3 regions of the Alcanivorax sp. genome follow, and region 1 is predicted to be linked to each of the others. Evidence: predicted binding sites of a transcription regulator. Region 1 holds the regulator's gene; each other region holds the start of a gene.
The links. Region 1 encodes LexA, which represses DNA repair genes until DNA is damaged. Its sites were predicted from a motif close to TACTGTNTANNTANACAGTA; they were not measured.
Positions count from the first base shown of each region.

Region 2: KZ772_RS03515 (HipA domain-containing protein) is a predicted target of LexA. The motif match lies at 896-915, and genes of this name have one in related genera.
Region 3: uvrA (excinuclease ABC subunit UvrA) is a predicted target of LexA. The motif match lies at 1,264-1,283, and genes of this name have one in related genera.

Region 1 is NZ_CP080267.1:306,983-309,180, reverse strand. It holds gene KZ772_RS01345 (cyclic nucleotide-binding domain-containing protein) at 51-701, opposite strand; gene lexA (transcriptional repressor LexA) at 1,014-1,628, shown strand; gene KZ772_RS01335 (DUF1499 domain-containing protein) at 1,609-2,076, shown strand; gene KZ772_RS01330 (TatD family hydrolase) at 2,024-2,198, shown strand, end outside.
Region 2 is NZ_CP080267.1:784,502-786,699, reverse strand. It holds gene KZ772_RS03515 (HipA domain-containing protein) at 1-845, opposite strand, end outside; gene KZ772_RS03510 (pyruvate, water dikinase regulatory protein) at 1,199-2,017, opposite strand.
Region 3 is NZ_CP080267.1:3,451,508-3,453,705, reverse strand. It holds gene KZ772_RS16240 (MFS transporter) at 1-265, opposite strand, end outside; gene KZ772_RS16235 (response regulator transcription factor) at 507-1,157, shown strand; gene uvrA (excinuclease ABC subunit UvrA) at 1,298-2,198, shown strand, end outside.

The DNA of each region.
Region 1 (2,198 bases):
CACTGTTCACTGTTCACTGTTCACTGTTCACTGTTCACTATTAACTGCCTTCACGTTAGCTGCAACGCCCCCGTCCCTTCCGCTCCTTCTTCATTCCAGCGGCACAGCAGTTCCGCCAGACCCTGGGCCTGCACCTTGAGGGCGGCCAGTTCTTCACGGCTGCCTTTTTCCCCGTGAAAGACCGGTAGCTTGCGCATGGACTGGACCAGCTCGTGATCCGGGGATTGCATGCGTTTGACTTCCAGGGTCCAGCGAATGTGATGGACAATCATGTGGAAGAAAGCCAGCCGGGTGGTCAGTGAATAAGGACCCTCATCCTCATTGAACTCGTTGAAGTCCAGGCTTGCCAGCACGGCTTCACGGGCATTCTCGGATACCCTTATATTGGCGCTGCGCGGTGTCCCAAGCAGCATGGAAAGGGTACCGAAAACTTCACCCGGAGAAACATAATACAAGGGTGCTTCGTCAGCATGTTCCGAAAGTACTTCCAGTTGCCCCCGTAACAGGAAATACAGGGTGGAATCCACATCCCCGGCACGAATGACCGTGTCCCCCGAGCCGGCGACCCAAAGGCGGGTGTTGTGCTCAAGTTGAGAAAACTCATCTTGATCGTCGCGGGCAATTTCATTGAAAAACGGCACACCGGACAACAACTGCCGGATCCGTTGCTGGCCGAAGTCATTATTATTGGCCTGCTCCATCTACTATCCCCAGGTCTGATGGAATTGTTATCGGAAGATCTGGCGGCGAATCGACATAAAGACCCACAACCGTTATGACCTTCCTGCAATATGCTAGTGCGCGCGTCTTCACAGGGCAACGACATCCTCCCGAAACCGCCGAAAAACAGACAGGAACAACTGTTCAAATAGCACTGTTCATATTATCAGTACCTATGCTAGCATCGGTTTTGTAGCACTGTTTGTCAGCCAAGGCTGACAGCCTGGTTAGCCAGAAGCGTCGATGACGCCCGGGTATGGAACCGAAATCCTGCGGGAAACATGGAGAAGGTTATGAGCAGCAAACTCACCGATCGCCAGCAACAGGTGCTGGACTGTATCCGCGAATGCATCGCCGATACCGGTATGGCACCGACTCGCGCGGAAATTGCCGACATCATGGGCTTCCAGTCCAAGAATGCCGCCTCTGACCATCTGAGAGCGCTGGAGCGTAAAGGCTTCATAAAACTCCATAGTGACCGCTCCCGCGGCATCCAGTTACTCGACAATGCGTTCTGGTCGGAAGAAGAACTACCGGTAGTGGGCAAGGTAGCTGCCGGGGTCCCCATCGAGGCGATCGAAAATGTGGAGCGTACGGTTCCCGTGCCCCAGGGGCTGTTCAAGCAACGGCCTACCTACCTGCTGAAGGTACAGGGCGACAGCATGATCGAGGCGGGTATCTTCGACGGCGACCTGATTGCCGTGCGCAAATCCAACGTGGCTCGCTCCGGCGAGATCGTGGTTGCCCGCATTGACGAAGAAGTCACGGTGAAGACCCTAAAGTTGAACAAATCCAGCGCTACCCTGTTACCCGCCAATGAGGCGTACGAGCCCATTAAAGTGCCTGCCGATCAGCTGATCATCGAGGGTATTTTCGTGGGGCTGATCCGTGATCCGAATTCTTTCTAGTGCCATTCTGCTATTGATGAGTGCTGCCGCCATGTCCAATACGCATCTGCTCGCCCCCTGCCCGGATTCGCCCAACTGCGTGTCCAGTCTGGCTACGGATGAAGAGCGTCGGGTCGCGCCATTACAGGTAGCGGAAACCCGTAAGGCCAGCATGGCCCGTCTGCAGGCTCTGTTGCGCCAACTACCCCGTGTGGAGTTTGACGTGGTCGGCCAGTCCCGTATTCAGGCCCGTTTCTCCAGCCGGATACTGCGCTTCGTGGATGATGTGACCTTCTATGTCCGCGAAGACGGCGTGGTAGAAGTGCGCTCCGCCTCTCGAGTGGGCTACTGGGATTTAGGTGCCAACCGTCGTCGGGTAGAATCCCTGCGCGAACAACTGGCGGAGCAGGCTCCTGATGACAGCACCTCACAACACTTCTCCCGACAAGGCTCCCGTTCACTGGGCTGATATCGGCGTCAACCTGACCGACAAGCAATTCCGGGATGACCGGAATGAGGTGCTGGAACGAGCCCGCTCCGCCGGGGTGTCCTGGCAATTGCTCACCGGCACCAATGTAGACGAATCCCGTC
Region 2 (2,198 bases), 480 kb from region 1:
AGGTATTCGATGATTTCCTGCTCGGGATCGTTACAGGCTCCGGCAATTGCCGTGCAGGCTTCATTGTGTGTCATGCGTAGCCCAAATCCTGCTTTCTGGCACAGAGAGGCGAGACTTTCCTGGGCGATACGTGTGACGTTGCCTTTATCGCATTGGCGGTCAAAGCGGGGGATGAAAAGGGCGCCGTTGTGGTTTTCCAGCTCACCATGAACACGCAACCCCAGGTGCCTGGCCAGGGTCATGTATTTCGCTTCACATTCCAGAATCAGTTTGAGGTCGGCTTGGTGGCTGCGCTGGAATTTCACCAGCCAGTGTTTGCGTGCTTTATGATCGGGAAGGGTGTGATCCAGGTATAACAAGCCGTCGTCGGCTTCTGTCAGCAGGATTTTGGGCCACTCGCCTTGTACGCCAGATGAGCCCGCTACAAAGAGCCCATGGCTGGCTAGGTATTCCACAAAATCTTCATGCCTGTTGGCAATGTCGCTGTAATGAAAGCCGGTAAGCGGTGTGTTCGCCTGCTGGTTGCGCTCGGCGGCTTCCTTGATGCGAAGGTTGCCAATAGGGTTGCCGGCGCCAGCCAACAGCAACGCCCAGTCGGCTGAGTAAGTCGCAGTTTCTGGCAACTCCAGTTGCCTTAGCAGTTCCTGGCGTCCAAACCCTTGGGGAAGCAAGTCCAGTAGAAAGGGGGGCCAACTTTCATGCTGGAGCAACTCCATGCTCACTGGCCATTGATAGGTGCAGGCGTGGGCATCACGCTTGCCTTGAAAGTTCAGGACATGGCCGAGGGTGTAGCCGGCTCGGGTGGAGGCTTTCCAGCCTTGCTGCTCATCGTTAGTGAGCGTCACGCTAGCAGCATCATGCCACGTGTTATCTGTGAATATCTGGATCGTACATTTATTGTTCATTTGTGCACTATAGGGAAAAACAAGCGGCTTTTAAATGCCTTTTTTTTGCGTTAAAGGTAAAGAGTGAGGCTCTGGGAGGGGCAGTGCTGAATCGGGGACACCCAGAACCTCCTTCAGCTCGCCGTGCCCTTTTCGAATGAATGGCTCTGCCGGGGGAGGGAGGTTCCGGGGCATCAGCGCAGCGCAGAACAGCCGAAGGCTGGCCCCGAAGGGGTGAGTGCAGCGAATAACCCCGGAATGACGGTGTTATGAGTGTGAATCGCTTGCAGGCAAGCTCCTACGGCGGGTACCAGTTACTGCAGCCGCCGCTCCAGCCCCTTCATCGCCAAGACTCGCGTACTGATTTCCTCAATCGATAACTCCGTGGCATCCAGGTACGGAATGTTGTGTTTGTTGTACATCGCTTCCAGGGCTCTTAACTCCATATCACACTGACGCAGGGAGGCGTATTTGCTGCCGGCTTTTCGTTCGCTGCGGATAGCGCTGAGACGGTCCGCGTTGATGGTGAGACCGAAGAGTTTTTGTTTGTGTTCAAGCAGTGGCTTGGGCAGCCGCAGGTCGTCGAAGTCGTCTTCGGTGAGTGGATAATTGGCGGTGAACAGGCCGAACTGTAGTGCCAGGTAGAGACAGGTCGGTGTTTTACCGGAGCGTGAGACGCCGATCAGGATAACATCCGCCTGGTCGTAGTGGCGGGTGCGGGCGCCGTCATCGTTGTCCAGGGCAAAATGCACGGCATTGATACGAATGCGGTAGGATTCCGCATCACGGATAGCGTGGCTCTGGTTGATCTTGTGGCTGGAGCGTACCCCCAGTTCGTCTTCCAGGGGGTTCAGGAAGGCGCCGAACAGGTCCAGCACCAGGGCATCGCAGCCGTGTAGCAGGGCGCGGTGGTCGTTGTTTACCAGGGTGGAGAAGACCACGGGTTTCTGGCCATCTTCTTGTGAGGCCCTGTTGATACGGGCTACCGCTTCGCGGGTCTGCTCATCGGACTGAACGAAGGGCAGGGTGACCTGCACAAATTCAATATCGCCGAACTGACTGAGCATGCTGTGGCCGAGGGTTTCAGCGGTGATGCCAGTGCCGTCGGAGAGGTAAAACGCCGTTCTTTTCATTGGTTTCAGCCGTTTTCTGTGTCTTGGGAGCGCCAATTACTGCAGCCGTGCAACTTTGAGATGTTTATTCCCAAGTACATTCGCGGCTCAAGCGCCGCTCCTAGGGGATTTCGTAAGTCATTGTTTTCAATGATGACAGTCTAGAGGCAGTGACAGGCGGGGGCCAGTGCTATCTTTCAGC
Region 3 (2,198 bases), 820 kb from region 1:
GCAGACCGATCAGTAGCAGCGGGCGCCGCCCGAAACGGTCGGAGAGCATGCCAAACGGAATCTGAAGCAGGGCCTGCATCAGCCCGTAGGCACCGATGGCGGTACCGATCAATAGCGGTGTCGCACCTTCCAGAGATTGCCCGTAGACCGCAAAAATCGGCAAAATCATGAACAGGCCGAACATCCGCAGCGCGAAGATGGTCGCCAGATAGCCGGTGGTTTTCAGCTCTGTTCGCTGCAGGACACGGGAAGAAGATGCCGACATGAACGCTTGTTGCTCCAGAAACGGGAGGCCGCAACGTCACGGCCACTACAAAAAGGCGGGCAGTGTATCAGATTCCCCACCGGGCCGGACCAGGACACAGTGCCCCACTTTGGCGCTCCGAGATCGTGAAATCAGTAAAACCGGGCAATGGTAAATTGAACCCCGGTCAAAGCGGTGATAAATTCACACGCTGATAAGTTTTTTTTCTTAGGCTTTGCCTGAGACATCATGGACGGCATCGATGAACAGCCAACAACAAACCCAGCAAGTTTACGTAGTAGGCAGCCAGCAACTGCAAAATGCCCTGCTCACCGAATTTCTCGTCAAGGAAGAAGTGGCTAGCAAGAGCATTCCCTCGGTAGAGACCATCTCCGTGGAAACCCTACGGGAATTTGACCAGAACCTGTTTCTGGTGGATTACCACAGTGTCGACGTGAACGAGGTGATCGCCCATCTCCTGGAAGCAGATCAGGAAGTGGAAAACGACGTTCTGATTGCCCTGTTCAATGTGGACAGCGACGATTCGCTCTCCCGCCTGGCCGGCCTGCCCATGGTCAATGGCGGTTTTCAGCATGACTGCCCCCAGGCACTGCTGAGCAAAGGCATCAAGGCAATTTTCGACGGCGAGCTGTGGTTCCCACGCGCCGTGCTGCAGGCCTATCTGATGAAAAGCCGCACTTTCAACAAGACCTTTTCCCGTAGCGAGGTAAACCTTACCGACCGGGAAGTGGAAGTGCTGAAAGTCATGGCCACCGGCGCCAAGAATTCGGAAATCGCCTCCAGCCTGAATCTGAGCCCGCACACCATCAAGACGCACATCTACAATATCTTCAAGAAGATCAACGCCTCCAACCGCCTGCAGGCGGTGAACTGGGCACAAGAGAACCTGTAGCAACCCCGCACGCAACACGCTCGCACGCTTTTTTGCGTGCCCGCGTGAAGCGGGCTGCAGGAAAGCGCGCCTTTCTTTTCCCCTTCACACGAATTCGCCTATACTGCCCTGTTCATTTTGACAGTAGTCAGGGGTAGTTGATGGATACCATTCTGGTCCGCGGTGCACGGACTCATAACCTGAAGAACGTGGATCTGGATATCCCGCGTGACAAACTGGTGGTGATCACCGGCCTGTCCGGCTCCGGCAAATCCTCACTGGCCTTCGACACCCTTTACGCGGAAGGCCAGCGCCGCTATGTGGAATCCCTCTCCACCTATGCCCGCCAGTTCCTGTCGATGATGGAGAAGCCCGATGTGGATCACATCGAAGGGCTCAGCCCGGCCATTTCCATCGAGCAGAAATCCACCAGCCACAACCCCCGCTCCACCGTGGGCACCATTACCGAAATCTACGATTACCTGCGGCTGCTGTTCGCCCGGGTGGGCGAACCCCGCTGTCCGGAGCACGAGGCGCCGCTGGCTGCCCAGACCATCAGCCAGATGGTGGATCAGGTACTGGCCATGGAAGAAGGCAGCAAGCTGATGCTGCTGGCGCCGGTGATTCGCGAAAAGAAAGGCGAGCACCTGCACCTGTTCGAAGAGCTGCGCGCCCAGGGCTTTATCCGCGCGCGTATCGACGGGCGCATCTATGACATGGATGACACACCGGATCTGGACAAGAACAAGAAGCACACCATCGAAGTAGTGGTGGATCGCTTCAAAGTCCGTGACGACCTGCAGAACCGGCTGGCGGAATCCTTTGAGACCGCCCTTAATCTGGCTGACGACATCGCCATCATTGCCCCCATGGACGGCGATGGCGAGGAAGTGACTTTCTCGGCCAAGTTTGCCTGCCCGCACTGCGGCTATTCGATCCCCGAACTGGAACCGCGGCTGTTTTCCTTCAACAATCCAGCCGGGGCCTGCCCCAGCTGTGATGGTTTGGGCATGAAGCAGTTCTTCGACGAGGACAAGGTGATCAATTCCGACGAATTGTCCC